3 regions of the Clostridium sp. YIM B02551 genome follow, and region 2 is predicted to be linked to each of the others. Evidence: riboswitches for the same ligand, from Rfam matches in the RefSeq annotation. Region 2 holds a riboswitch; each other region holds the start of a gene.

Region 1 (10,562 bases), on a different contig from region 2:
ACATGAAGTATATGGATCATCAAAAGGAGAGATTGAGAAAAATCTAAAGCCATTACAATATGGATTTGCAGGTTATAGGTTTAATGATAAAAACGGAGCTAGAACAGCATTAGAAACATCATTAAAAGAATTGATACCATTAGCAAAGACAAAACCAGATATATCTAATTGTCTTTATCCAGCTAGTGGAACTTATAACTATAGAGTTATCTCAGGTACTGGAAGATTAAGTCCACACTCCTTTGGAATAGCGATAGATCTTAAAAGTGATCCTAGAGATTATTGGAAGTGGAGTACTGAAAAAAAGGCAGAGGAAAGACTTAAGTCATATTCAAAGGATTTAGTTCAGGTTTTTGAAAAGAATAACTTTGTTTGGGGAGGAAAATGGGGGCATTTTGATATTCTTCACTTTGAGTATAGGCCAGAAATAATAATAAAAGCAAAATATTTTGGAAACTGGAAAGAAAGTGATGGAAGCTGGTATAAAGGTGCACCAGTAGATGATGAAGAAGTAAAGAAAGCTATTGAACTAATTGAAGATAAGTTAGACGATAATAAAGAAAAAACTACTCTTTCTGAAGCAGAAGATAAGGAACTGGTGGAATTTGTTCAAGACATATTTATTAATAGAAATAAGGCTATTTTGGATAAAAACTTAGAACTAATAGAATCACTATATGATACAAATAGTAAGTATGGAAAATGGGCTTATGAATATGAAGAAAGAAAAGTGAAATATTTAAATAACTGGGCAGAAAAGCAAGGAGTTAAATTCACTGAAATAATTCCTAAAGTAATTATAAGAAGAAGTAGAGGTGGGAATGATAGATATTCCTTTAATATAATGTGTAACACAGAGTATAAATATATATATGAAAATCTTCCGGACATTGTTAATAGTTCTAGAATAGGTACATATCATTCTTTACAACTTACTAAACAAGAAGGAGAATGGGTAATAACTAAGGAATGGTATACAGATCCATTTGCTGATTCCCTTAGTTTAGACAATATAAAAGCAGAAAGTATAAAACAACATATTATTTCCCAGGAAACTAGGGATATTTCCGACATAAATGAACGAAGAAAGGGAGCAATGCAATATGCAGATACCTACTGCGGAGCTGCTTCACTACCTGAGTATGGATTTAAATATAATAAGAATTATAGAGATTTTAATCCAGAAGGAGGAGATTGTGCAAACTTTGCATCACAAGTACTCCATGAAGGAGGTAAATTCAAAAAAAACTCTACTTGGAATTATAGTAAGGGAAGTGCTACAGGACCATGGGTAAATGCAGATAAGTTTACCTCATATATGATACATAGTGGAAGAGCATCTGTTATTGCACATGGAAGTTATGAAAAAGTTTATAAGGCATCATATAAATTGTTGCCGGGAGATTTTGTGGCCTATGAAAAAAAAGGCGATATCACACATATTTCTGTAGTATCAGGAGTAGATTCAAAGGGGTATACATTAGTTACTTGTCATAATACTGATAGAAATAATGTTCCTTGGGATCTAGGGTGGAGTGATAAAAAGATAAAATTCTGGTTAGTAAGAGTTCATTATTAATAGTAAGTATTGTTATAGACATAGTTATACTACAATGCTATAATCTTCATACAAAGTAAATATTGATAAAACATAGGTGACTAATAGGATAAAATAAATTTATTTAAATAAAGCCTTTAAATGTCCCAAAAGGGAATTAGTATAATAGGGAAACAGGTGAGATTCCTGTGCGGTCCCGCCGCTGTAAAAGAAGAGTCTTAGTTATAGAATCACTGGGAAACTGGGAAGATAAGCTAAGATTATGACACTTGAGCCAGAATACCTGCCTAAGTTTTTACACTAATAGGGTTTTTATGCGACTGATTAAGTCTCACATTATAAATTCTCAAAGTTTTTAAGTTCGACTAGGAATTTATGCATGCCATAAAATTGAGTCTCACTAAAAAACTTTTTAGGAATTTTTGTTCGGCTAAGAGTAATACATGCCATAAAAATTGCCAGAAACCGCAATTTTTAAACAAGTATTAATCAAGTCTCACGATAAAAATTCATCTCTACGAGCGATGGAGAGGGTGGCTAAATGGACAAAGTGATTTTAGGATTACCTTGATTATTTCTCATAGCCTTCTGACATTATTCAGAAGGTTTTATTTTTTTACATAAAGGAGTTTGTTATGAAAAAAGCAATTATAGTTTTAAGTTTTGGGACATCTTACTTAGATGCATTAGAAAAAAATATAGTACCGATGGAGAGAGAAGTTGAAGAAAGATTTGGGAAAGAGTATAAAGTAATTAGAGCATTTACTTCACATAAGATTATCAAAAAACTAAAAAAAGAACATGATATCAGCATTTTTACGCCAGAAGAAGCGTTAGATTCTTTACTGAATGAAGGATATGAAGAGGTAACTATACAACCCTTACATATAATACCTGGACAAGAATTTGATTATATAAAAAAGGTAGCTAATATTTACAAGTGTAAGTTCAATTATTTAAGAGTAGGACGTCCTTTGCTATATTTTCAATCTGATGAGGTTAACTTAGATTATGATGATTTAGTTTATGCAATTTCAAATAATCTACCTAAAAATAAGTGGGTTATATTAGCAGGGCATGGAACTCATCACCCAGGCAACTCTTGTTATGGATGTTTTCAAAATAGGCTTAGAGATTTAGACCATGGTAATATAATAATTGCAACAATTGAGGCGTATCCATCATTAGAAAATACTATAAAATACTTGAAAGATAGAGATATAAAAAGTGTTGTACTAGCACCATTCTTACTTGTAGTAGGAGATCATGCTAGAAAAGATATTTTCTCAAAGAAAGAAGATTCTTGGGCATCTACACTTAAGGGTGAGGGAATAGAAGTTGAAGAATTCAATGTTGGTTTAGGTGAATATGAAGAAGTAAGAAGTATTTATATGAAGCATCTAGAAGATGCCCTAAGTGGTAAATTCCAAGGGTTTGGAGAAAATTTAAAGGGATAGAATTATAGTGGAGCGTAATAAGTATCTTGAAGGAGTTTTTATATGAAATCTGTAGTTATTGCATCAAATTCATCTGGAGGAGGCAAAACAACATTTACAATAGGTTTAATGAATCTATTGAAGAAAAAAGGTTATGATATAGCAGGGTATAAAGTGGGACCAGACTATATTGATGGAGCCTTTCATGAAAAAATAACAGGAAAGCCTTCTAGAAATTTAGATTTCTTTTTACAGGGAGAAGAAGGACTTAAGGCAGCTTATAGTAGGAATAATGAGGATATAGGAATTATTGAAGGGGTTATGGGTGTGTATGATGGAATAGGAACAACTATAGAAGCCTCAACAGCACATGTATCAAAAATTTTAGGACTTCCGATTATTCTTGTAATTTCTCCCAAGGCTTCAAGTCTTACTTTTATAGCAGAACTAAAAGGAATACTTAATTTTTCAGACTGTGAATTTGCAGGAATAGTATTAAATAATATAAGCAAATCTTATTATATTTTCCTTAAGCAATTAATTGAAGAAACATTAAATATAAAGGTTTTAGGGTACTTACCCAAAGATGATAGAATTACTTTAGGATCAAGACATTTAGGGCTTGTTCAAAGTCAAGAGATTACAGATTTACAAGAAAAGATTGATGTTGTATCAAGTCTTATAGAAGAAGATGTAGACGTAAATTCAATCTTAGAATTAATGAAGGAAACAGATAAATTTAAAGATAATTATCACTTGGATTCCGTAGGAATTAGAATAGGAATTGCAAAAGATATAGCCTTTTCTTTTTACTATAAGGAGAACATAGAACTTCTGGAGGAGGCTGGAGAAGTTATATATTTTTCTCCTCTAAAAGATGAAAAAGTTCCAGAAAATTTGGACTTGATATATTTAGGTGGAGGATATCCAGAAGTTTTCAGTAATGAACTTACTAGAAATACTAGTTTTCTAAGCAGTTTAAGGAATGAACTAGAAAAAGGTACGCCCTGTTATGCTGAGTGCGGAGGGCTTATGTATTTAATGAAGTCTATTGATAATACTAATATGGTTGGCTTTTTTGATGGAGAAGCTTATATGACTAAGACGTTAAATAATTTTGGATATAATCACATAGATATCTCAAGGAATCAATTAATTAAAAGAAATTTATCAATAAATTCTCATGAGTTCCATAAATCTAAGGTTGAATGTAGTAATAAAACTGTGTATAAGCTTAATAAAAAGACCTTTAACGGGGGATTAAAAGAGTGGACATGTGGATATATAAAAAATAATACTCTTGGGGCATATGGACATGTACACTTTTTCTCTAATTTAGATTTTATAAAAGAAATTATAATTAGTTGTAAGGAGAGAAAAGATGCATTACGTTAAAAATCCTATGGAAATAGAATTAAAGAGTTTTGAAATAATAGGAAAAGAAATGGGCGAGCATAACTTTAATAAGGAAGAACTTTCAATTGTAAGGAGGGTTATACATACTACAGCAGATTTTGAATATAAAGATTTAGTTTATATAAGAGAAGGTGCAATAGAAGAAGCTAAGAAGTTACTTAAAAGTGGAGTGAAGATATATACTGATACCAACATGGTTGCAGCTGGTATAAATAAAAAGGCTTTAAAAGATCTAGGGTGTGAAGTAATAACATATGTTTCACTAGAAGAAGTGGCTATGAAGGCAAAAGAAGAAAAAACAACAAGATCAATGGCAGCTGTTAGCAAAGCAGTAGAGGAAGGGGTAGAATTCTTTGTGTTTGGGAATGCACCAACTGCATTGTTTATTTTAAAAGAGTTATGTGAAGAAAGAAAAGCAAGTCCTAAATTTATTATAGGAGCGCCTGTTGGTTTTGTGGGAGCAAAGGAGTCGAAGGAAGAAATAGAGAAGCTAAATATTCCTATGATAACAATAAGAGGTAGAAAAGGAGGAAGCAATGTAGCAGCAGCTATAGTTAATGCTTTAATGTACCTTTTAGTGGAGAGAGAATAATGTTTGAAATGTATGTAAATGCAGGTGGGAAAAAGCTTAGATGTGGGTATACAACTGGTTCTTGCGCAACAGCTGCAGCTAAGGCAGCAACTATGATGCTGTATAGCGAAAAGAAATTAAATTATGTAGAAATAGATACTCCAAGTGGAATAAAGCTTAATCTACAGATTGATTCCATTGAAAAAAGGGAGGATTATATATGCTGTTCCATTATAAAGGATGGAGGAGATGACCCAGATGTAACCCATGGGCTTGATATATGGGCAAAGGCAAAGAAGATTCCAAGTGGTTATATTCTTAAGGGTGGAAAAGGTGTAGGAGTAGTTAAGGGAGAAGGGCTTTACGTGAAAAAAGGTGAGCCTGCTATAAATCCAGTTCCCAGAGAAATGATAAAAAGAGAAGTGCTAAGTGTACTTCCAGAAAATAATGGAGTTGAAATAACTATTTACGTACCAAAGGGAGAAGAAGTTGCAAAAAAGACTTTTAATCCAAGACTTAATATAGAGGGTGGAATAAGTATTTTAGGAACCTCTGGTATAGTTTACCCAATGTCAGAAGAGGCTCTTAAGGAAACCATTGAAATAGAAATGAGAGCTAAGTCTGCCTATTATAAAGACATAATATTTATTTTTGGAAATATGGGAGAAAGATATGGAGAGACCTTGGGATATGACAAAAACAAGATGGTAACTATATCAAACTATGTAGGTAGTGCATTAGATGCAGCCAAATATAATGGGGTTAGAAAAGTTACTATAATTGGGCATATCGGAAAGCTTGGAAAAGTTGCGGGAGGAGTATTTAATACCCACTCAAAGGTATGTGATATGAGATTAGAAATACTTGCCTTAGAGTTAGCTTTAATGGGATGTCCCTTGGATTTAGTTAATAAAGTATATAATGAAAAGACCACAGAAGGTGCTGTGAAAATCATTCCTAAGGAGTATCATAAAGTATATGAGAATATAGGAATTAAGGTTAAGAATAAAATGGAGCAATATACTGGTAATGAAATAGAAGTTGAAGTAGTCTTATATTGGGGAGGAAAAGAACCCAAGCTTTTATTTGCAAGTGAAAAGGAGAACTATGATTAATTTAGTTGGATTAGGACCTGGAAGTAAGGAGTATATGATTTTAAAAGCTGTAAAAGTTCTAGAGGATAGCTCACTAATAATAGGCTTTAGTAGAGCTATAGATTCAATAGCTTTTGTTGATAATACTAAGAAAAAAGTGCAAAAACTTGCAGATATTGTGGATATAATCAAAGATAATGTGGATAAAAACATTAGTATAGTAGCTTCTGGAGATCCAACCTTTTATGGAGTATTGAACTATCTAAAAGAAAACTTGCAAGAAGAAATAAATGTGATTCCAGGATTAAGTTCCTTTCAATATTTAATGAGTAAATTGTCTCTTCCTTGGAATGAAGCGAAATTATCTTCACTACATGGAAGAGAAGGAGAATTTATTGAGGAAATAAAATCTTCAAAACTTACCATATGGCTTACTGACAATAAAAATACTCCTAATAAATTGGCAAAGGATATATTTGAAGAAAACATAGAGGCTAGAATTTATGTAGGGGAAAATTTATCTTATGAAGATGAGAAAATAACTATTGGAGCACCTGAAGAAATAATGAGTAAAATGTTTAGTAATTTAAGCGTATTGGTGGTGGAGAGAGAATGATATATATAAAAGATGAAGAGTTTATAAGAGGAAAGGTTCCTATGACTAAAGAAGAAGTAAGGATTTTATCAATTTCTAAATTGGAACTTAAAGACTCTTCAAAAGTACTTGATGTAGGGGCTGGAACAGGGTCTGTGTCCGTTCAAATGAGCAAGATGTGCAAAGATGTGATTGCTATTGAAAAAGAGCAAGATGCTTTTGACCTTATATTAGAGAATAAAAATAAATTTAATTGTGACAATCTTGAAGTTATATTAGGTGAGGCATTAGAGACGCTAAATGATTTCACTGATGATAATTTTGATGGGATTTTTATAGGTGGAAGTGGAGGAAACTTAGAAGAAATAATTTCAGTTTCTCATAAAAAACTTAAGAACTTAGGAAAAATAGTTTTAAACTTTATTACTATAGATAATTGTTATAAGGCATGTGAGACACTAAAGGCTTTAAATTATAATATTGAGATAACGCAGGTCAACATAAGCAAGAATGTAAAAGGAAGTTATATGCTAACAAGCAATAATGGAATCTTTATAGTTAGTGGAAGAAAGGAAACTACAAATGAATAAATTATATGGAATAGGAATGGGCCCAGGAGATCCAGAACTATTAACACTAAAAGCGGTTAAGGCAATAGAAGCTTCAGAGGTTATAGTTGCACCAACTTCAGAAGAAGGGGGAGTAAGTATTGCATATGAAACAGCTAAGGAGTATATAAATAAGGATACTAAGGTAATAATTGCTCATTTCCCTATGGGAAAAAAAGATACTAAATCGAAAGTGCAAGAGATATATGAGACTATAAAAAGAGAATTAGAAGAGGGCAAAACCGTAAGTTTTTTAACTATAGGAGATCCATTAGTATATTCAACATACGTACACCTTCTTAAATATATACAGAATAATGGTTTTACAGTAGAAACGATTCCAGGAATAACTTCATTTTGTGCTGCTGCATCATTAACAGACAGGCCAGTAGTTATGGGGAATGAAGCTCTATTAGTTATTCCAGCAGGGAAAGTTAATGAAATAAGAGATGAGAAGTATGTTGTTGTAATGAAGGTATATAAAAAGGAAAGAGAAGTAATTGAGACTCTTGAAGAAAAAGGTTTTGAGTATGTTATGGTAAGAAGAGCTGGTAGAGAAGGAGAAGCTATAATATACGATAAAGAGGAAATCTTTAAAGAGTGTGAATATATGTCACTTATATTAGCAAGTAGATAAGGAGGGGTATTTATGCTTTATTTTATTGGAGCAGGTCCTGGAGATGTAGACTTAATAACCGTAAAAGGAAGAGATATATTAACTAAATGTGATGTAGTAATATACGCAGGATCTTTAGTAAATGCAAAGCATTTAGAGTTTTGCAGGAAAGAATGCGAAATATATAATTCAGCAAATATGACACTTGAGGATGTTATAAATGTAATAAAGGAAAAACATTCTGAAGGAAAAACAATAGTTAGGCTTCATACTGGTGACCCATCAATCTATGGAGCAATAAAGGAACAAATGGATGAACTTGATATGCTTTCAATAGATTATGAAGTAATTCCAGGGGTAAGCTCCTTTACAGCAGCTGCAGCAGCTATTAAAAAAGAATTCACCCTTCCAAGTGTAAGTCAAACAGTAATTTTAACAAGAGTAGAAGGAAGAACTCCAGTACCTGAGAAAGAAGACTTAGAAAGATTAGCAGCGCATAAGGCATCCATGGCACTATTTTTATCAGTATCGATGATTGATAAAGTAGTTGATAAGCTTAAAAAGGGATATGGTACAGGGACAGTCCCAATTGCAGTGATAGAAAAAGCTACTTGGGAGGATGAAAGAATAATAGTAGGAACCTTAGATGATATTTCACAAAAAGTAAAAGAGGCAGGGATAAAGAAAACTGCTCAAATATTAGTAGGGGAATTTATTGATTGTGAGTATGAAAAATCCTTACTTTATGATAAGCATTTTACTCACGAGTTTAGAAAGGGAGTATAGAAAATGCTATATATTCTAAGTTTATCGAAGCTAGGAGATAAAATAGCTGAGAATATATCAGGAGAATTAGGTGGAAGGATAATTACTAAAGAAGTTATAGTAAGAGCTGGATTAAGTAATGTTGCAAAGGAAGCTATGGAAAATGCTAGAGGAATTATATTTATTTCTTCAACTGGAATAGCTTTAAGAGCAATTGCTCCATATTTAAAAGGAAAAACAGTGGATCCAGGTGTAGTTGTGGTGGATGCTGTTGGAAAGTTTTCTATAAGTCTCTTAAGCGGACATTTAGGAGGCGGAAACGAATTAGCACTTAAGGTTTCAGAAGTAATTAATGCAACTCCAGTAATAACAACAGCTACAGATGCATTAGGAATAAAGGCGCCGGATATTATAGCTAAAGAAAATAATCTACTAATTAATGATATGAAGAAAGCAAAAGAAATTTCTAGTTTGCTTACAGAAGGTGAGAAGATAGGGTTTATAGATACATTAGGTAAGATAGAAATACCAGAAGGATATGTAGAGGAAGATATAGATACAAAAGGAAAAGTTGTTGTTACAAATAAATTGTTAAATGAAGATGCTCTTGTACTTATAAGAAAAAATATAATACTAGGCATTGGGTGTAAGAAGGATACGTCATCAGATAAATTAAGTGAATTTATAAAGGAAGCATTAATTGAGCATGGATATTTATTAAAAGCAGTAGCTAAGATAAGTACTGTAGATTTAAAGAGTAAAGAAAAGGCTATTTTAAATTTAGCGAAGGAGCTTGAAGTTCCGATGGATATTCATACAAGAGAAAGTATAGAAAAGGTTGAACATTTATTTAAAGGTAGTGAATTTGTAAAAAAATCTATAGGGGTAAGCTCTGTGGCAGAGCCATGTGTTTACTTAAGTGATGGAGATATATTAGTAAATAGAATTGCAAAGGAAGGGATGACCCTTTGTATTGGAGAAAGGATAGAATAGCATGGGAAAACTTTATGTAGTAGGAATAGGTCCTGGGGGAATTGAACATATGTCTCTTAGAGCAAAAGAGGTAGTTGAAAAATCAGATATAATAGTTGGATATAATAAGTACATAGATATGATAAAATCCATAGTTAAGGATAAAGAAATTTATTCTAATGGAATGAAGGGTGAGGAAGAAAGGTGTAGAGAAGCACTTAAGCTTTCAAAAGAGAAAAATGTTGCATTAATAAGTACAGGAGATTCAGGAATATATGGAATGGCTGGGCTTATATTAGAGCTTAGAGGGAATGAAGAAGTTGAGATTATACCTGGAATAACGGCATCTTCAGCAGCTGCAACTATACTAGGAGCACCACTTATGCATGATAATTGTAATATTTCTCTTTCAGATTTAATGACAGATTATGAAGATATTAAAAAGAGAGTTAAGCTCGCAGCAGAAGGGGATTTTATTATCTCATTATATAACCCTAAATCAAAAGGAAGACCTCATTACTTAAAAGAGGCAATAGAAATAATAAAGGAATTCAGAGGAGAAAATACTCCAGTAGGGGTTGTAAAAAATGCATTAAGAGAGGGACAAGAATATTGGATAACTACTCTTAAGGATTTTATAGATGAAGAAGTTAACATGTTTTCTATAGTAATTATAGGGAATTCAAAAAGCTTTATAAAAGATGGTTTCTTTATAACACCGAGAGGATATAAATTGGAGAAATAAAAATGATAGGATTAATTGTAGGTACTTCAGAAGGAAAAGAATTATTAGAAGGACTTAATAAATTCACAGAAGATATATTTGTATCCACAGCTACTAATTATGGTGGAGAGTTATTAAAGGGATATAAATATAAGTTTTTAAACACTAAGCCATTAAATAAAGAGGAACTAAAAAATATGCTAGAAG
Region 2 (10,562 bases):
ACTTATTTTTAAGTTCTTCATCAGAATCATAGGTATTATAATAAAGATCAAATAAAATAATAAATTTCATCTGTTCCCTATGCTCTTTTGCAAATTGAATCCAAGCATTAAGTATTAATTTAAGCCTTTCCATTCCACTAACATCACTATTATCTCTACTAACTATATATTCCGTCATATTATCTAAAACATTCATTTGCACTTCAAATATTAACTCATCTATGGATTTAAAATGTTTATAAAAAGTAACTCTGCTTACTCCTGCTAAGTTACATACATCCTTGACGCTAACATTAAAAAAATTATTTTCTAGAAATAATTCTCTTGCTGAAGCAATAATCTCAAGTCGATTTTTACTTTTTAAATTCTCATGCCATGAATCACTCATTTTGTATAACCTCATCTTTATCTTTTTTAGTTAAGAATATTGTACCAAAAAGAATTAATGCACCCAATATATATGGTAAATTAAAATTAATATCAAAAAGGTTGCCTGCCATTATTGGGCCGATTATATTTCCCATACTAGTATACGTAGTATTTAATCCAGAAACAAACCCTTGCTCATCACTCTTTGCTTCATTCGATAACAATGTATTTACAGTTGGCCTTAAAAATGAATTAAATGCGAAAAATATAGAAGATACAGCTAAAAGATAAATAAAATTTACTTTTACTATCATTAATAAAAGCGCAATTGATGACATTAGTAAAGAAAACTTAATTAACTTAAACTCCCCAAATCTTGTTACTACTTTATCTAAAAGCCATACTTGAGTTAGAATTCCAATGGCTGCACCCAGTGTAATTAATATGGAAATATATTGAGAATTAAATCCATATTTATATTCTGCATAAAGTGAGTATACTGTTTCATAGCTAACCAGCCCAAAAGTCATAACGAGTATTAATAACAAGTATTTAAAATATGACATATGAAACGATCTTGTAAGTTGTTTAATGATTGACTCCTGCTTTTTTGATGCCTTTGAAATATTTCTTTTTTCTATTGGAAGAGTTTCTGGAAGTATTATAGTTAGTAACGTTGAAATCAGTCCTAAAAATGAGGCTAAAAAATATGGCGCTCTTAATCCAAATTGAGCTATTATACCTCCAATTCCTGGACCTAATACCATACCTAAATTCATAGCTGCACTTATATACCCCATCCCTTTTGCTCTAGTTTCTCTTGTAGTTATATCTGCAACATATGCTAAAACAGATGGAACCATTATTCCTAGTCCAATTCCCCCAATAATGCGAGCTATGTAGAGTAACATTAAAGTATGTGAAATTGCAAATATAAAGTCAGCAATTACAGTTAAAGATAAACCTGCTAATATCATTATTTTTCTACCATGCCTATCAGAAAGTCTTCCACCAATAGGTGAAAAGAGGAATTGAGCTGCTCCAAAGGCTGCAACTAGGTATCCTGCAGCTGCTCCAGCAACATTAAATTGCTTAAGATAGTCAGGTAATATTGGAATAACCATGCCTTGTCCCAATAAAGCAATAAACAAATTAAGCATCAATATAAATAAAGGAAATCTCTTTTTTTCATATAGTTTAAACATTATTATCCTCCTTAGTTTACACATAGTAAATAGTTTACACTATGTAAACTATTTTATATTTCTTTTTTTGTTTTGTAAAGAAAAAAATAGAGTATGCAGAATTCTCGCACACTCTATTTATAAAAATTTATTTATTCATTAAACACTCCCTATAAAAGGCTTATCATATAACTTCTCTTCACTAACAGACATACTCTTGGCAGCTTCCACCCAATTTTTTTGTCCTTCTGAAAAAAACATCTCCCTAGGTATTTTGGGGGATATAAAAAAGTTATCTTTTGATTTATTTGAATTACTAACAATATCTTCACTTACTTCTAAGAATGCATTATATGCATCTTTTTTCATTTCGCTATTAAATGGAATAATATCTTTTGTCCCTCTCATAAATTCTCCCGCTCCAATACCTACACCAAATCTCCACTCATAACCTACTTTTTTGCAGAAATGTTCTAATATTTTAAGAGCATATCTATTTTGTATTCCCTCAAAAAATCCGCAGTTAACTACTCCATAAACTTTTACAGATTTTTTAATAATCTTAGCCTGTTCTTCTAAATTAACCAAAAACTCAACTACTGTCGATGGTAAAGAATCTACGTATAGCGGGAAAGTAATTACTAATATATCTGAACTTGCTAGTTCTTCATAATTCACCTTATTATTTATAGTACAATTATTTACTTCAACATTTTCAAGTTGGATCAACTTAGTAAGTTCCTCAATAAAAAACATAGAAGCACTGTTATTACCTCTTGGACTTCCATTAACAAAATATAATTTTCCCATTATATTTCCTCCCCCACAACTTTAATATAACTTAATATACTATTTACCAAGTTTTCAATTTCTGCTGCATCTCTACATACATAGCTTTCTGCATTATCCTTTTGAAAGTTTATAGCATTTGCTTGATTTAACCCTTTAAATGTCTCTTCCTCATTAGCAGTAATATCTCTACCATAACCGACAAAAACAAGCTCTGGATACTTCTCGTAACGTGGTGCATGATGCATTTCACCATTAACATCTTTAAAGAAAGGCAGAATTTTGCATATACCACGATCTAATACCCTTTTTATTTTAGGGCTATAGCATCCATATTTTATTTCACTTAAAACAATATACAAATCACTATTTATCTCAGTTCTACTTATTTCTCTAGTTATATCATCAAAAACACATATACCAGGTGTCTTTAACCAACAATTAAAACACCCTATACATTTGTTCATTTTCTCATCTTTAACATTATAGTATTTGTAATTATAATTACTCTCTCTAAGTTTTTTAAGTAACTCTTCTTGAAGTTTTTCTCCCACGCTACTTGTAGCTTCACCATCACTAACTAACAATATATTCATAGTTATCCTCCTTTTAGTATGTTTACACTGTAAACTTTATATTTGTATTATATTTCACTAAGTTTACACTGTCAACATTTTATGATATAATTTTTTTTAGAAAATTTTTTGGAGGAAAAACTAAATGGCAAAAGATAACTATCATCATGGCACATTAAAAGAAGATATGATAAGAAATGGTCTACAGCTTTTAAACAAAGAAGGTTTTGAAAGGTTTTCATTAAGAAAAGTTGCTAGTATGTGTGGTGTTAGTCATACTGCACCATATAAGCATTTTAAAGATAAAGAAGATTTAATTAACTCAATAGCTTTAGAAGTTTGGGAGGCTTTTTCTATTTCTTTATTAGAGTCTACAGAAAAATATCCTGATAATCCAAGAATTCAAATTCTTGAGATGGGAAAATCCTACGTTAAGTTTATGGTAGAAAATCCTGAATATTTAAAATTTATGTTTCTTACAGAACATAAGTATCCAATATTTATTAGTAATAAAGATTTACATCATCTTAATGATACTCCTTTTGATATTTTTAAAAAGAGCTGTGAAAATTACCTTAATTCAATATCAACTAAAAAAGAAATGTATTACTTAGATACTATATCAATGTGGAGTTTAGTACACGGTATAGCACTACTTATCGCAAATAAAGTAATCGAATATGATGGAGATTATTTAGAATTAGTAGAAAAAATGATTAATGAAAAACTTGAATAGCTTATAAAAAAGAGAAGCCATAAATATAAAATGGCTTCTCTTAATTCTTTATCTGTGGATAAATTTATTCTTTTTTAAAACAATAGGTGTTACCCTATCTCCATAGAAATCTTCTGCATTTCCAATTACTTCGCATCCTAACTTTTCTAACATTTTTAATGTTATATCTCTTGCTTCAATATATATTTCCTCTGCTCCGAGGTTAAAGACTTCATTAAGTGAAAATAAAGCAATCTTCTTACCTAAACCTTTTCCACGTAACTTTTTATCAACTGCGTATCTGCCCCAATGCCATTCTCCTTCTTTTTTCCAACTTGCAACAACAGCGACTATTTCTCCATTTAATTTTCCACACCACCAAATGGGTTCAAATTCTTCACTTATGGGAATTAATTCTTCCGGTATATGTTGTTCTTTTTTAAAAACTTCTATTGATAGCTTTATGACCTCTTCCATGTTTTCTTGCTTAACTTTTTCTATATTCAAAATTACCACCCCAATTTACTGTTAATCTTAATAGAATTATACTATGCTTATTGTACTCCTACAAATAATTCTATTTTTCTCCTATATTAAGTATCCTCCAACCAGCATAGGATATTCCCCATACCACTATAAATAATCCAACTAAAATATAACCAGCAATATTAAAATCTAAGTTACTAATAAAATTACAGAATTCATTATCTAGTCCAAGTATAGGTGTTATCATTTGTATTATTTCAATGAATCCAATAAACAAAGCTGCAATTACTGAAAGCCCTGTAATGGTAAGATTGTAATAGATTTTACGAATTGGTGTTGAGAAAACCCATTCGTATGCCGTGCACATAAAGAAGCCGTCTGCTGTATCCATTAAACTCATTCCTGCTGTAAATAATATTGGGAAAGATAACGTGGCAAGAATCGGTATCTCATGACTTGCTGCAGTTGCTGAAGTTGCTAAAAGAGAAACTTGAGTTGCAGTATCAAACCCTAATCCAAATAGAAATCCTAGTATATACACATGCCATCCTTTTCTAATAGACTTGTACACAATTCCAGTTAATTTATTAATAAATCCTTTGGAATTGTCATAATCTAGCTCTTCTTCCTTATAGGTGCCTTTTCTTACTTTTAAAAAAGTTTTAAAAATATCCTTCCACATGAAGAGGTTAACTAATCCAATAATAAGAAGGAAACTACCTGAAACTGCAAGTGAAATAGCACCTCCATACTTTTGAAACTGTGGCATACTGCTTTCAGTCCACTTTACTGCAAAAACTGTAAGTGCTGCCATTATTATTACTACAGTTGAATGTCCAAAGGAAAATAGAAAACCTACTCCTTTTGGATTTTGTCTTTCTTGCACCAGCTTTCGAACTGTATTATCTATTGCAGTTATATGGTCTGCATCAAAAGCGTGCCTAAGCCCTAATGTATAAGAAAGAACTGCCATACCAATTATTTGTGGATACTCGCTAACACCTGTTAGTAATAGTGCAATACCTATGATATGCAATGCTAGTACAGCAATAATATATCTAACGAATCCTGAATATTTCTTTTCTTGTATATTTGATTTTATTGTCTCCAAAAAGTTTTCCATCCTTTATATAATATTCTCATTTAAAAAGCCTCTTAACTTTATTCGTCAAGAGGCATAATTGCGAAAATAAATATAAACATTTATCATTACAAATACCCCCTATCATCCGTAGAGTTATTTTCTCAAAATATAGGCAGGTCTCCTGACTTAAGTATCTACATTCTTATAAGCCTTCCCAAGATATCTCAGTGACATATTTTATAAGAACTACTCTTTTACAGTGGCGGGACCGTGAGGGATTTTCACCCAACTTCCCTTTTAATTAATCAACTACGATTAAACCTATATTATATACAAATGGTATAATAGCACATTACATTAAACAAGTATAGTTATTTTGTTCAAGATTATAATTCTGTGTATTCTTTTAGAAAAACTCTCTTGCCTTTATCCACCAATCTGTGACATAAGCCTTTTATCTTCGTCTTGATTGTTTGTTCCAAAATTATGTTTATTCGGCTTATTTAGAATTGTATTTTTAATTATTTTCTCAAGTTCATCATCTGAAACTCCTTTTCTTAATATGTTTTTCAAATCAACACCATATTTCCAATGCAAACATTGCTTTAGAAAACCATCAGAAGTTATTCTAAGCCTATTGCATGAACTACAAAAATTATGAGTTAATGGACTTATAAATCCTATTCTTCCTCCTCTGTTATAATTTTTACTATGAGCATAATAATATATAGCTGGCCCGGAGCCTAAAATATTTCCTTCATAAGGTTTAAGAATATACTCCTCTTCAATTATATTTTTAATTTCATCTGAGGTTATACCTTCTGTCCCTTTACTAAGCCCTATTGGCATCATCTCAATAAAGCGAATATCTATATTTCTTTCTAGTGCAAATTTTATAAGATTTAAAATTTCACCATTATTATAGCTATTAATAATTACTGTATTAAGTTTTAAAATCACACCTTTTTCTATACATCTATCAATAACTTCAATTATTGTACTAAGCTCACCCCCTCCTGTTAATTTTCTATATTTCTCATGATCTATACTATCTAGACTTAAATTGATTTTATTAACACCACTATCAATTAGCTCTTCTAAGTATTCATTAAGTAGAATTCCATTAGTAGTCATTAGCACTTCTTTAATACCTTCAACATTTTTAATTTTTCTTACTAGGCTGCATACATTTTTCCTCATTAGAGGTTCTCCCCCAGTAATTCTGATTTTTTCTATACCTAACTTAGCTGCAATACTTACAACTCTAATAACTTCATCGAAGGACAACAATTCATGCTCCTTTTTAAAATATGTATTACCTTTTCCAAGGCAGTATATACATCTTAGATTACAATTATCCGTAATTGAAATTCTTAAGTAGCTAATAGTTCTACAGTACATGTCTAACATAATCCCCACTCTTTCCTCCACTTTTCTGAGTTAAGTATATATTTTCAATAATCATACTCTTGTCCACAGCTTTACACATATCATATATAGTAAGTGCAGCAATTGAGACTGAAGTTAATGCCTCCATTTCAACGCCAGTTTTTCCTGTTGTCTTTACTATAGCTTCAATTTGAATACAATTATTCTTATAATCTATCTCGAAATCAACTTGGCAGTTAGTTATTATGAGAGTATGACACATAGGAATAATATCCTGTGCCCTTTTGCTGCCCATTATCGCTGCAACTCTTGCAACTCCAAGTACATCTCCTTTTCCTATTTTTCCTTCACTTATAAGATCAAGGGTTTCCTTATTCATTTTTATATTACCTTTGGCAATAGCTTTTCTACTTGTGTTGGATTTTTCGCTTACATCGACCATTACAGCATTTCCAGCCTTATTAAAATGTGTGAATCTCTTTTCCATAGTACGCTCCCCTAACCAAAGTTATTTGTTATTCTTTATAATCAAATTTGATAAGACAATAAAAGATTTTGAACTTATGTTTCTTCTATCACCCTTGATTTGTTAAATTCCTCTGCCTCTCATCCTCACTTAAAAGTCCTATTTTTTCTCCTATAGTTAAGACTCCTCCTCTAATAACTCTACAGAATACTCCTTCTCTAGGCATTATGCAGTCTCCAACGGAATAGAATATATGACATCTGCTATGGCATTCCTTTCCTATTTGTGTCATTTCTAAGATGACATCTCCACACTTAAGTCTTGTCCCAATAGGAAGCTTAGTAAGTTCAATTCCTTTCACAACAATATTCTCCCCAAAATCTCCAAACTTCACCTTGCCGCCTTTTTGTCTAAATTCTTCTATGCGTTCTAATGAAAGTAAGCTTATTTGCCTGTGCCATTTTCCTGCATGAGCATCACCTTCAATACCGTAATCTTCAATAAAATTAGCAATAGGAATTTCATCTTTAGCTGTCCCTTTTTCCTTGCTAATGCAAAGTGCAATAACTTCTCCCATTTTACTCTCCCATTAATTAGTGTTTTCTATTTACTAGCGCATTCATTTGCTTTTCCTGTAAGTATGTCTAGCCCATGAGTAATACTACTTATAATTACATCCAATGATTCCTTAACTCCCTTTGGACTTCCAGGTAAATTTATTATTAGACTCTCTCCCCTTATTCCAGCAACTGCCCTTGAAAGCATTGCCCTTTTTGTTATAGTAAGGCTGTATCCTCTCATAGCCTCAGGAATACCTGGAGTTTCTCTTTCTATAACTTCCTTTGTTGCCTCTGGAGTTACATCTCGTTTACTAAAGCCTGTACCACCAGTTGTAAAGATTACATTTAGCTTAAGTTCATCACTCATATGTTTTAATTCATCAGCTATTTTCTCTTTTTCATCGGGTAATATAGTATATCTAGATACATTAAAGCCATTTTCCTTTGCTACTTTTTCAATAACTTTTCCACTTTCATCTAGTCTTAAACCTTTATAAGCTTTATCACTACAAGTAATTATCCCAACATTATACATAGTATCTCCCCTTTTTTAATTTTATTTCACTTCACACTTTAGGAAATTTCTATATTCCTGAGGAGTATTAATATTTAATAATGAAAGCATCATCCTATCAAATTTCATTATTTCATTTTCATTAATTTTTCTTACATTTAACTTTTGAAATATTTCTTGAATTCTTAAGTTATTTGCTTTTAATTGGCTTTCTATTATCTCTATTGATTTTTTTGAATACATAGCAAAAAGAGGGTGATATCTTTCTTTTATTAGTGGCACCACTGCATCATATTCTTTTATTGAGGCTATGTATTCTACTAAATCTTTATTAGGATAGGGCATATCGCATGCAGTAATAAACGCATAATCATTTTGAGATTTTAATATGCCGGTATATAAACCTCCTAGAGAACCTTTCCCACAAATAAGATCTCTATAAATTTTTACCCCAGTAACCTTATACTTTTCAGGAGTATTTGTAATTATGATTATTTCAGAAAAGATCTTTTTATATACAGAAAGAATTCTATCTATAAATTTGACCCCATCAATTTCTAAAAAGGCTTTATCTACTCCCATACGAGTATTTTTTCCACCAGCTAGAATTACTCCAGTAACCTTTAACAATCTCTCCTCTACTTCATAATTCCACATCACTTAAGAACCTTTCTTCTATAAAATCAGCAATACTATTTACGTCATCTATTTTGAATTTGTTAATATTCTTATATTCTTTAGGGAGAGTAATAACTTCTCCTACAGAGGTATTATCCACTATTCCTATAAGATTGTTTTCTGGCATAATTAAAGGATTTTTAAATCTAATTATTTCAATTTTAGGTTTATTACTTGCCTTATAACCTTCTGTGATTACAAGATGAACATCTTTAAATAGTTGTTTTACAATTTCGTCAATATTCTCTTCGGCATAGACAGTTTTTATCATTGCCATTTGAATTTCTGATGATATTGTTACAACATCTGCTCCTGCTCTTCTCATTCTCCAAGTATCTTTTCCTTGATGGTCTATCTCAAATTCATGTGCATCATGTTTAATTGTTCCAATTTTATATCCTTTGTCTTTTAGTAACGGTATTATCTTTTCTATCAGAGTTGTCTTTCCACTATTGCTGTATCCAACAATTGAAACTACTGGTATCATTTATTTATTCACCTATTTCATTAGTTATTTGAATAAGAACTTCTTCCCCTTTTTTTATTTCAGTAACTTCTTCAGGAACAACGATAAAACAATTAGAATTTATTATAGAACTAAATGAACCTGAACTTTGCTTTTTCATAGCCTTAACGTATAATCTACCTTCTTTTAAAAAACACTTTCCACTTAAGAAATGGACTTTTCCAGGTTTCTTTTTTATAGATTCTTCAAGAACTGCTGTAACCATATTTAATTGTTTATTTATTCTTCCCTGAAGTTTATAAATAGAAGGTAATACAAATTCCTGAAATGCTACCACGGTTGACGCAGGATTTCCTGGTAAGCCAAACACAAGAGTATTTACAAGTAAGCTAAACAGCACAGGTTTCCCAGGTTTAACTGCTATTTTCCAGAACTTTTCTTCTGCTCCCATTTCCTTTAGAGTAATTTTTGTATAATCATAATCTCCTACAGAAACACCACCAGAAATAATTAATATATCGCATTCCTTGGCCCTCTTTAATTTATTTGTTATTTCATATCTGTTATCTTTAGCAATTCCCAAATCCTCTACATTGCATCCAGCATCAATTAACATTGATTGCAAACTATAACTATTTATATTTCTTATCTTTCCTGGTAAAAGTTCTTCTCCAAGATTTATAAGTTCATCTCCAGTTGCTAATATTGCAACCTTTGGCTTAACAGCAACTTTAACATATTTAATATTTAAAGCAGCCAACATCCCTATTTTTGTAGGATTTATCAATTCTCCTTTTTTTAAGACTAAATCTCCCTCTTTTATATCTTCTCCTTGAAATCTAACATTTTCCCATCTTCTCGCTTTCTTAAGAATCATGACCTTATTATTATTGCTTTTAGTATGTTCAATAGGGATTACAGTATCATAACCCTCAGGAACTTTAGCTCCTGTCATAATCCTTATGGCTGTTTCTTTACAAGGAGATACTTTTAATTCATAACCCGCCGGAATATTTCCTTCTATATTTAATAAAACTCCACTTTCTTCATCAAAACTATCGAAGCAGGAAGATATTACTGCATATCCATCCATTGCAGAATTATTAAATGGTGGTATGTTTTCTTTGGAATAGATATCCTCTCCCAAAACTCTATTTAGTGCTTCCATAATATCCACCACTTCAGTTTTCAATGTAGAAGTACTACTTAAAATTGTGTTAATTGCTTCTTCTACTTTAATCACAAATCATTCCCCTATATACTTTCTTCGTTTCTATTTTATGCACT
Region 3 (10,562 bases), on a different contig from region 2:
CCCTCATTTAAAATCCTATATATCTTCTCCATATCTAAAGACTTCCTAACTATTGATGCTAGTTCATCATACTGACTATTCTTATAATCATAATAATTAAATACTTTATTTTGAAGTTCTATATTAAATGTTCTTCTAACTTTATTTAATAATTGTAATGTAAATTCTCCATTATCAAAAATACCATGAAAATAAGTTCCTATCACCTTCTCATCTTGTGATAAAACTCCATCTTCGCCATCAGTTGAGGTCAATTTTATGAAGTTTTTAATACCAGATGTTTCAGTTATATAAGTTTTTCCCATATGAATCTCATATCCTTTGACCTTATTTCCTGATAGGTTTTCGTATCCTTCTGAAAGCACAGTATTCTTGTCTTTCTCAAATTCTGTGTATATTGGAAGTAATCCTAGGCCCGTTTCCTTCGATAAATTGCTTTCTACACCTGAAACATCACTAACTTCTCTTCCTAACATTTGATATCCACCACATATACCAAAGATGAACTTTCCTTTCTCTCTCTCTTTAATTATCTTGTCATACATGCCACTTTCCTTAAGGGCCTTTAAATCTCCAATGGTACTTTTGCTTCCAGGAAGTATTATTAAATGATATTTATCTATTTCTTGATTTAGTTCAACAAATTCAACCCTAACCCCAGTATTTAGGGCCAATGAATTAAAATCCGTGAAATTAGACATATACGGTACTTTTATTACCGCAACTTTCAAATCCCCATCTCTATTAAACTTACTAAAGTCTGTCACGCTATCTTCATCTTCCAAATCTAGCTTGAAATGTGGAATTACTCCTACAACTGGTACTCCTGTAAGCTCCTCTATCTGCTTAAGTCCCGGTTCTAAAAGTTCTATACTCCCCCTAAACTTATTTATTATAATTCCTTTAATTAATTTTCTCTCCTCTTCAGGTAATAGCATAATAGTCCCATATAAGGATGCAAAAACCCCACCCTTATCTATATCTCCTACTAATAAGACTGGACTTTCTGCGATTTTTGCCATACCCATATTTACAAATTCATCCGAAAGATTTATTTCTGCTGGGCTGCCTGCCCCTTCAATAACTATGACTTCATGTCTAGAGCTAATATCTCCATAAACATTCTGAATTTTTTCTTTTAATTCCTTTTTCTTTTTAAAGTAATCAACAGCATCTAAGTTATCCCAAACCTCACCTAATAAAACCACTTGAGATTTTCTGTCTGAAGTAGGCTTTAACAAAATAGGATTCATTTTGGAACTTGGAACTTTATAACATGCTTCTGCTTGCATTATTTGTGCTCTTCCCATCTCATGTCCATCAGGTGTAACTCCAGAATTCAAAGACATATTTTGCGACTTGAAAGGGAAAACATCATAATTATCTTCTGTAAATATTCTACATAGAGCAGTACACAAAATACTTTTCCCTACTGTTGATGCTGTTCCTTGTAACATTATACTTTTTGCTTTTTTCACAGTTATCCCCTCCCCTAATTGTCCTTATTAATATACTTTATCTCTATTTCACCACCAAAAATATTTATTTCACTATAAGCTCCCTGCATAGGACTTACTCTATAAAATCCTTTTAATCCTAAAGACAAAATGCTACTAAACAAAGCTCTTATTACCCCTCCATGAGTGACAATTAATATAACTTCATTATCTTTATCACTCCTGAGTTTATCTAAAAAACTATTACATCTATAATAAAAATCCTTAAAGGAATCTCCTTCTGGGAATGTAAAACTGATATAATCTGCTATGAAACTTTTCCATTCCCCAGGAAATAATCTTTCTATATCTTTATAACTTAAGCCTTCCCACTTCCCAAAATCGATTTCTCGAAGTTCTTCGCTTAATACTATATCTTTAAACTTCTTATTCATTAATTGCAATGTTTCTATACATCTTTTTTGAGGTGAGCAATATACTTTTGAAATATTATATTCCTTAAGTAATTCTCCTAACTTAATTGCTTGTTTCTCTCCTTCTTCATTTAAGGCGTATTCACTTTTCCCTTGATATAAACCTTTGAAGTTTCCTTCTGTTTCTCCGTGCCTAACTAATAATATCTTCATTTTTTCTCCTAAAATAAATAACAACTATAAATCAAAAATACCAGTAACTCATTTAATTCTACTGATGCACCTAATATGTCTCCTGTTACCCCGCCTATTCTTTTCTCTATATAATTCCTAAATAGTATTGTGAAAAAAAAGCAAATGATTAGTAAAATCACTCCTTTTTTTCTTCCTATAATAGAAATCAACGTAATCCCTGTCAATAATGCAATAACAAAGTTCTTTTTCTCTAATACTCCAATAAATAAATCCCCCATGCCTTCTTTTTCTCTAGCATACTTTCTTTTATACATTAGAAGAGTAATCAAAGTTCTTGAAATGATAGGTGCTAAAATGATACCTTTATATACTTCTATAGGGTTTATTGAAGAGAGTGTACTAATCTTACCTACTATTAAAAATATTATTCCTAATGCTCCAAAGGTTCCAACTCTTGAGTCTTTCATTATCTCAAGTATTTTCTCTTTACTTCTACCTGAAAAAATCCCATCTATGGTATCACCTAAACCATCTATATGAATAGCACCAGTAATAACTACATGAGAAATTACGGTTATAAAAATAGAAATATTAAAAGGGAATACTCTACTACCTATATAAAATATAGCTGCTTCTAAAACACCAACAATAAGTCCTACTAATGGAAAAAAAGCTACGCCTTTTTGAAAGTTTTCTCTTTCAACTTTTAAATTAATATTTATAGGTATTCTAGTCATAAATTGAAGTATCAATATGAAATTTTTCAAGGTTATTCCCCCTTAATCTTAACTGGTATACCGCTTATAACTAAAAATACCTTATCTGCTTCTTTTGCAATATATTGATTTACTCTTCCTGCAATATCTCTAAATTCTCTTCCTAACTTATGTTCTGGAACAAGCCCTGCTCCAACTTCATTTGTAACAATGATAATCTCTGTCCCATAGTTATCTTCAATATTTTTAAATTCCTTTATCATAAAAGAAACTTCTTTTAAAATATCTTCTTCTTTTTTACTATAATCAACTTTAATTATATCTTCCTCTTCAAAAGATTCCATATTCATAAATAGTAGATTTGTAATCATAACAGTAATACAATCTAAGATAATTCCATCATATGCATCTTTGATTTTTGTAGCTATATCTTCATAAGCTTCTAATGTATCCCAATTTGGATTTCTACTACTTCTATGTTTTTGTATTCTTTTCTTCATTTCACCATCTAAAGGTATTGATGTTGCAATATATAATACTTTTTCTTTATCCTTAAGTAACGCTTCTCCAAAAGAAGACTTTCCACTTCTGGCCCCTCCTGTCACTAAAATCATATTTCTTCCCTCCATAGGTCTTTATAATCTTTTATATCTACATTTCCTTCCTCAAAAGTTCCCATTTCATTTATAACTTTTAATGAGTTTTCTATAATATTAATTGCAAGTGGGCATCCTGATCCCTCTCCAAGTCTCATTGAAAGATTTAACATTGGATTTAATCCTAGTTCATTAATTGCAATATTATAACCCTGTTCCTTTGAAATATGGGATGGGAACATATAACTCTTTGTTTCAGGATCTATTCTATATGCAATTAAAGCTGCTACTGCTGAAATATATCCATCTATAACTATTGGTAATTCATACTTTTTAGCTCCAAGATACAATCCAACCATTCCAGCTATATCAAAGCCTCCAACTTTATGTAATACATCCATAGGATCTTCTTTAATAGGTGAATTAACTTCTATTATTTTCTTGATAACCTGCTTTTTTAAGGTTAGTTGATCATCTTTAAGCCCTGCTCCTCTTCCTACAGCTTCGTCAATATCACAATTGGTTAGTGCAATAAGTACTGAAGAAGAGCTAGTAGTGTTACCTATTCCCATTTCCCCTGTACCGATAATATCATACCCTTGCTTTTTTAGTTCATGGGCTATTTCTATCCCAATATTAATAGCCTCGTTTGCTTCTTCAAGATTCATTGCTTCACCCTTTGCTATGTTAGATGTACCTTTTCTTATTTTTTTTCTTATTAAACCTGGATAATTAATTTCTTCATTAATCCCAATATCTATAACTTTAAGATCACAATTATTAACTCTAGCAAGAACCCCTATGCCTGTAATTCCTCTTAGGAAATTTATTGTCTGCATAGCAGTAACACTTTGAGGTGCTGATGCTACCCCCTCTTCGCATACACCATTATCACTTGAAAAAATAACAATTGCTTTTTTATTTATTTCATTTTCTACCTTGCCTGTTATTCCTGCAAATTTAATTGCTATATTCTCTAATTCCCCAAGGCTACCAATAGGTTTAATTAAATTATCTAACTTTGTCTTTGCTTCAATCATAGCATTCTTGTGCATCTTCATCCCCCCAATAATATATAATAAATAAAAAAACCAGTGGGATACCCACTGGAAACATTAATCTAACATTTTAGCAATATAAAATAAGTCTATGTAATTCCTTTTATCTTTCATAATGCTAATCACTTAATGGTTTCCTTTCTCCCTCCGAAAAATTTACCTTATCACATCTTAGGCAGGTCTTCTGGCTTTGATTCATCCTACTCCCTATCCTTCCCAAGGTTTGTTCCCTCAGTGGTTTATATAGGTTTCATCCTCAATACAGTAGCGGGGGCTGCCTGGGCTTTTAACCCAATTCCCTTTTAACCAGCAAAATAACTTCTCTTAATCTAGAAAATACTATCTTTACTAGGCACCATAAGATATACTATTCAGTTTTATAAATAATATCACACTAACTATTCTTTGTAAATGTTCTATAAATTCTTCAAATTATCTATTAGTAATTTATTTAAATTTCTAGACTTTATTGCAAACCTTACATAAGTATCATCAAGCTTTTTAAAATTCGAACAATTTCTTATAAGTATTCCTTTGTTTAATAATATTTCATATAACTCACTAGTTTTCATTGTATCTAGCTTACAAAGAATGAAGTTACAATTTGTGTCATAAACCTTTTTAAATATTGATAACTTAGCTAATTCATTTTTCATATAACTTATTTCATTAGCTATCCATTCTCGACTTTTACTTATATATTTCTCATCTTTGTAAGATTTTTTTAAAGCTATTTCTGCAAAAGAATTTACATTCCAAGGAAGCTGATATTTCTTTAATTCTTCTATAAATTCCTTATCACTAGTTATTCCATATCCAAGTCTAGCTCCTGGCATACCGAAGAACTTAGTAAATGCTCTAATAATTACTAAGCATTTATAACTAGCTATTTTATCTATTAATGAACTATTTAATCTAGAGAACTCTACAAATGCCTCATCAACTATAATCTTTTTATTCTCTTTCTCTGCGAAATTCAATATATCTTGAAATTTCTCTTTATTTATTATATTCCCAGTAGGGTTATTGGGATTCCCTAAGATTATTCCATCAAACTTCTTTAAAGAGCTTAATATTTCACTATAATCATACTGAAAATCCTCAGTCAAATTTATATATTCAATTTCTGCACTATGCTTTAATGCAAAATCTTCATATTCAACGAAAGACGGCACAACTATTCCTAATTTTTTTATTTTACTTAAAATTAAGTCTAAGATCTCTGAGGCACCATTCCCAAGTATCATTTCATCACTAGATACATTTATATTCTCATATCTTAATAAGTATTCACTAATACTTGCCTTTAATTCTCTATACTGATAATCAGGATATCTCACTACTTCACTAAATAATTCCTCTATGCAATCTTTAAGTAAATCAGAAACACCTAAAGGATTTATATTAGAACTAAAATCTACAAGGTCTTTTCCCTTAAATACACCATTAGTATATATATCTCCACCATGCTTCCATCTTTCATTCTTCAAATTACTTCTCTCCTTTAGCTAAGTCTACTATGAATTTTTCTATTACAAAAGCTACTCCGTCTTCTTCATTACTCTTGGTTATAAAATCTGCTATACTTTTAATTTCTTCCTTGGCATTTCCCATCACAACACCTAGGCCTGCATATTCAATCATTTCAACATCATTATCTGCATCTCCGATTGCGATTACTTCCTCTTTAGCAATTCCTAGATATTCACCTAGTTTCTCCAATCCTGAAGCCTTATTGCACCCTCTATTCATAAATTCCAACATAAAGTCAACGCTTCTAATAACATTATACTCTTCAAATAATTCCTTAGGAACTTTTGGCGTAATTCTATCCAACACTTCCTTCTCTTCTTCTAATACTACTTTAAGTATTTCATCATTATCTAACACATCTTCTAGAATATTCACTTGCTTTATCTTTATGTTTAATCTCTTTTCTTCATTATCAGAAAACTTGCTTATTTTATTAACTAAGTCACCATTATTGGTAAATGCATGTATATATGTGTTAAGTCCTTTTACCTTATTATAAATATATTTTAGGTCTTTCCCTGTTAATGTGGCATTACTGCTTATAACTGAATAATCACTTGTTTTACAAATTAAGGCTCCATTTAATCCAATAACATAATCTTCTTCTCCTGTAAGCTCTAATTCATCTAAATAATTTTTTATACCTTGAATTGGTCTTCCTGAAGTAAGCACTATCTTTACCCCTAATTCTTGGGCTCTTTTTAAGCTCTTTTTTGTTATCTCAGATATGCTCTTATCATCTTTTAACAAAGTTCCATCCATATCAATAGCAATAAGTTTGTACATGATTAACCCTCCTATAATAAATGTCTTTAGTTATTTTGCATTAATTATAAACTTTTCTAGTGCATAAGCTACTCCATCTTCATCATTGCTCTTTGTTATATAGTTTGCAATATTTTTAATTTCATCTCTAGCATTTCCCATTGCTACTCCCAGTCCTGCATATTCTATCATCTCAAAGTCATTAAGTTCATCACCAATGGACATTATTTCATCTTGTTTTATCCCTAAATGTTTTCCAAGCTCCATTAACCCTGTTGCTTTATTACATCCCTTATACATAAACTCGCATAAATGATCAAAACTTCTGACAATACTATATTCATTACTAAATTTTTTATTTATGTCCTCATATATATCTTCTAGCACATCAACTTTTGATATGATTAAAAACTTAATGACTTTCTCTTCATCATCTAACTCTTTATTTAAATCAATTATCTTCGTGTCCTCAGAAGATAATCTCCAGTTGTTTGGCAATACATTTACAATATCTTTTTCTACTAATGAACCTCTATCCATATGAGCTTCAAAAGCTAGTCCATCTCTTTTGAATACTTTATATACTCTTTTAAGATCCTTTCCTCTTAAGTGTCTTTCATAAATAATAGATAAATCCTTAGTATTATGCACTGTAGACCCATTATTGGCTATAACATATTCTTCATCTTTATCTAATCCAAGTTCTTTGACTAAATCAATAACTCTATTAATTGGTCTTCCTGATGTTATAACAATTTTTACTCCAAGCTCTGTAGCTTTTTTGATTGCTTCCTTTGTTTTTTCTGATACTAGTCTATTACTTCCAAGTAATGTTCCATCTATATCAATAGATACTAACTTATACACTTTATTCATTCCCCCAAATCTAATTCGACATAATGAATGTCTATATTTTATTATTACTTATATAATAATACTTCTATTTATTGCAGTGCAAATTTCTAAAAATGAAAATAAACATATATTTGAATTTCGTTCAAAATCAAATACACTCTTATTTCTTCAATCTCTACACTTTTGTTCCTCTATTTTAGTTGAATTTTCTCGCTTCAATTGATATAATGTAGTTTGTTTTAAAGATAGTAATTCTATTTGATTAATATATTCACTTAAGGAGGAACTCAAGGTGGCAGATTTTATTAGAGAAATTGAGAAAAGAAGAACCTTTGCTATCATTTCTCACCCAGATGCTGGTAAGACTACCCTAACTGAAAAATTACTTTTATACGGTGGAGCTATAAGACTTGCTGGATCAGTTAAAGCAAGAAAAGCTTCAAAGCATGCAGTTTCTGACTGGATGGAAATAGAACAGCAAAGAGGAATATCTGTTACTTCCTCAGTTATGCAATTTAATTACCAAGGTTACTGTATAAATATATTAGATACCCCTGGACACCAGGACTTCTCTGAAGATACATATAGAACACTTATGGCTGCAGATTCTGCTGTAATGGTAATTGATGCCGCTAAAGGTGTAGAGGAACAAACAAAAAAATTATTCCATGTATGTTCATTAAGAGGAATTCCAATATTTACTTTCATAAATAAGATGGACAGAGAAGCTCAAGATCCATTCCAATTATTAGAGGATATTGAAAATGAACTCGGAATTAAATCATATCCACTTAACTGGCCTATAGGTTCAGGTAAGGACTTTAAGGGTGTTTATGAAAGAGATAAAGAAGCAATTGCAGTATTTAATGGTGGTAATCACGGTCAAACTGAAGTTGAAATGCTTGAAGGGAACATCGAAGATCCTGCATTTAGAGATCTTTTAGGAGCACCGCTTCATGATAAACTTAAAGAAGACATTGAATTGTTAGATGTTGCTGGAGATGAATTTGACATAGAAAAAGTTAAAGCAGGAGAATTATCTCCAGTGTTCTTTGGTTCAGCTCTAACAAACTTTGGTGTAGAAATATTTTTACAACACTTTTTAGAGCTTACTTCAGCTCCATTACCTAGAAATTCTTCAATGGGAGAAATAGACCCATTTAATAAGGATTTTTCAGCTTTTGTATTTAAGATACAAGCAAATATGAATAAAGCTCATAGAGACAGAATTGCTTTTATGAGAATTTGTTCTGGTAAATTTGATAAAGGACTTGAGGTTCATCATATCCAAGGTGGAAAGAAGATAAAATTATCACAGCCTCAACAATTCCTTGCTCAAGATAGAGAAATTATTGAAGAAGCTTATGCTGGTGATATAATTGGAGTTTTTGATCCAGGTATTTTCTCTATTGGTGATACCTTATGTAGCGGTAAGAAGTTTAAATTCGAAGGAATTCCAACCTTTGCTCCAGAACACTTTGCAAGAGTTAGACCTGTAGATACTATGAAGAGAAAACAATTTATTAAAGGTGTTACTCAAATAGCTCAAGAAGGAGCAATACAAGTATTTAAAGAAATCCATGTAGGAATGGAAGAAATAATAGTTGGTGTTGTTGGTGTACTTCAATTTGAAGTATTAGAATATAGACTTAAGAGTGAGTATAATGTAGATATTAAAATGGATAGACTTTCTTATAGATACGTTAGATGGATTGAAAATACTACTATAGATATTGACTCGTTAAATTTAACTTCAGACACAAAGAAGGTTAAGGATTTAAAGGATAGAAACCTATTAATATTCCAAAATGACTGGGGTATTTCTTGGGCATTAGATCACAATAAAGGCTTAGTTCTTTCTGATGTAGGTAAAAGTGAAGATTAATAAATTTTCCCCACTAGAAAATATTCTAGTGGGGTTTTATTTTAATTATTTATTCATATACTTCAAGTAATTCTTAATCTCTCTATAATTATAGTTTCTAATGTAAAAATCAAACTTTTTACCATCCTTCATCTCAATTATAACCTCAGAATTTCCTCTTGGTCTTACATACCTTCCTACTTGATATCCTAAGATTATGCATACTAACCCTACAATATCATCTACTATTTCATTGCTAAATCCAGTAGCCTTTTTTAATAAATAATATGGATAAAAAAACAGCATAAATGATATCATAATTGAATTGATAGAAACAAGAAATTCCCATTTTGCGTATTTACTTTTTTTCTTGTTTTTTTCATTTCTATATATTGCAATACTCTTATCCATTTTTATATCTACTATTTCTTCTTTGTCATATATATAAGTAATGTATCTATTAGATGTAACATTATACCCAACAACAATAATTCTCCTATTGGTAAAGAAGTTTATGTGGCTATATTTTATATTTCCACCACCTATAAAGGCCACTGGCATCATTGCTCCAAATGCCATCATTGTTTCTAATATCTTAGGATCTGTAGCTTTTACTGTTTTCTCAATATACTCTCCTTCTTGTAAAAGCTCACTTACATATTTACCTATATCTTTAACCTTATCTCTAGAATACCGTGCTTGAACATCATAAGATATTTCACTCAATTTTTCATCACTTATTGTTCCCCAATCTTCATATTCTTTTAGCTCATCTATACTAAAATTAATACCATTTAATTCACTTATTATCTTATCTTCTAACATGGTGCCACCTCCAATTCTAACTTTATCTTTTTTCTTCCTCTTGATAATTTTTGATAAATATAATCATTGGACTTACCTATATCTTTTGCAATCTTTTCTATAGATTCTTCAAATAAATATCTTTTTATAAATATTTGTTTTTCTTCTTCCTTTAAGCTTTTAATTAAGTTATAAAATCCTTCATCACTATCATAATTAAATCCATCTTCTTGATACTCTTGCTCAAGTAAAAATTCCTCTTTAAGCTCTAACTGACTATTTTGTTTCACAAGTTTTCTTTTATAA

Evidence for each region. Region 2 has a riboswitch for cobalamin ahead of L1S47_RS12015 (HoxN/HupN/NixA family nickel/cobalt transporter). Riboswitches for the same ligand answer to the same signal wherever they lie in the genome.
Region 1: another riboswitch for cobalamin. It lies ahead of L1S47_RS10550 (sirohydrochlorin cobaltochelatase); the one in region 2 lies ahead of L1S47_RS12015 (HoxN/HupN/NixA family nickel/cobalt transporter).
Region 3: another riboswitch for cobalamin. It lies ahead of cobT (nicotinate-nucleotide--dimethylbenzimidazole phosphoribosyltransferase); the one in region 2 lies ahead of L1S47_RS12015 (HoxN/HupN/NixA family nickel/cobalt transporter).

Annotation. Positions count from the first base shown of each region.
Region 1 is NZ_JAKGTF010000008.1:3,630-14,191, forward strand. Features, by position in the region: partial or broken gene L1S47_RS10540 (M15 family metallopeptidase) at 1-547, shown strand, start outside; gene L1S47_RS10545 (amidase domain-containing protein) at 533-1,579, shown strand; cobalamin riboswitch at 1,681-1,864, shown strand; gene L1S47_RS10550 (sirohydrochlorin cobaltochelatase) at 2,194-3,015, shown strand; gene L1S47_RS10555 (cobyrinate a,c-diamide synthase) at 3,058-4,389, shown strand; gene L1S47_RS10560 (precorrin-8X methylmutase) at 4,376-5,002, shown strand; gene cbiD (cobalt-precorrin-5B (C(1))-methyltransferase CbiD) at 5,002-6,096, shown strand; gene cbiE (precorrin-6y C5,15-methyltransferase (decarboxylating) subunit CbiE) at 6,089-6,691, shown strand; gene cbiT (precorrin-6Y C5,15-methyltransferase (decarboxylating) subunit CbiT) at 6,688-7,260, shown strand; gene L1S47_RS10580 (cobalt-factor II C(20)-methyltransferase) at 7,253-7,915, shown strand; gene cobM (precorrin-4 C(11)-methyltransferase) at 7,928-8,680, shown strand; gene cbiG (cobalt-precorrin 5A hydrolase) at 8,684-9,652, shown strand; gene cobJ (precorrin-3B C(17)-methyltransferase) at 9,654-10,376, shown strand; gene L1S47_RS10600 (cobalt-precorrin-6A reductase) at 10,379-10,562, shown strand, end outside.
Region 2 is NZ_JAKGTF010000009.1:85,441-96,002, forward strand. Features, by position in the region: gene L1S47_RS11985 (TetR/AcrR family transcriptional regulator) at 1-388, opposite strand, end outside; gene L1S47_RS11990 (MFS transporter) at 381-1,574, opposite strand; gene L1S47_RS11995 (flavodoxin) at 1,713-2,363, opposite strand; gene L1S47_RS12000 (NAD(P)H-dependent oxidoreductase) at 2,363-2,938, opposite strand; gene L1S47_RS12005 (TetR/AcrR family transcriptional regulator) at 3,063-3,653, shown strand; gene L1S47_RS12010 (GNAT family N-acetyltransferase) at 3,702-4,139, opposite strand; gene L1S47_RS12015 (HoxN/HupN/NixA family nickel/cobalt transporter) at 4,210-5,229, opposite strand; cobalamin riboswitch at 5,356-5,542, opposite strand; gene moaA (GTP 3',8-cyclase MoaA) at 5,629-6,612, opposite strand; gene moaC (cyclic pyranopterin monophosphate synthase MoaC) at 6,593-7,078, opposite strand; gene L1S47_RS12030 (MOSC domain-containing protein) at 7,167-7,634, opposite strand; gene L1S47_RS12035 (molybdenum cofactor biosynthesis protein B) at 7,661-8,152, opposite strand; gene L1S47_RS12040 (molybdenum cofactor guanylyltransferase) at 8,174-8,788, opposite strand; gene mobB (molybdopterin-guanine dinucleotide biosynthesis protein B) at 8,775-9,296, opposite strand; gene glp (gephyrin-like molybdotransferase Glp) at 9,301-10,518, opposite strand; gene L1S47_RS12055 (hypothetical protein) at 10,554-10,562, opposite strand, start outside.
Region 3 is NZ_JAKGTF010000002.1:273,930-284,491, forward strand. Features, by position in the region: gene L1S47_RS03980 (cobyric acid synthase) at 1-1,478, opposite strand, end outside; gene cobC (alpha-ribazole phosphatase) at 1,493-2,083, opposite strand; gene cobS (adenosylcobinamide-GDP ribazoletransferase) at 2,092-2,832, opposite strand; gene cobU (bifunctional adenosylcobinamide kinase/adenosylcobinamide-phosphate guanylyltransferase) at 2,835-3,395, opposite strand; gene cobT (nicotinate-nucleotide--dimethylbenzimidazole phosphoribosyltransferase) at 3,392-4,432, opposite strand; cobalamin riboswitch at 4,592-4,810, opposite strand; gene L1S47_RS04005 (histidinol-phosphate transaminase) at 4,852-5,925, opposite strand; gene L1S47_RS04010 (Cof-type HAD-IIB family hydrolase) at 5,927-6,754, opposite strand; gene L1S47_RS04015 (Cof-type HAD-IIB family hydrolase) at 6,785-7,609, opposite strand; gene L1S47_RS04020 (peptide chain release factor 3) at 7,881-9,473, shown strand; gene L1S47_RS04025 (hypothetical protein) at 9,519-10,277, opposite strand; gene L1S47_RS04030 (sigma-70 family RNA polymerase sigma factor) at 10,271-10,562, opposite strand, start outside.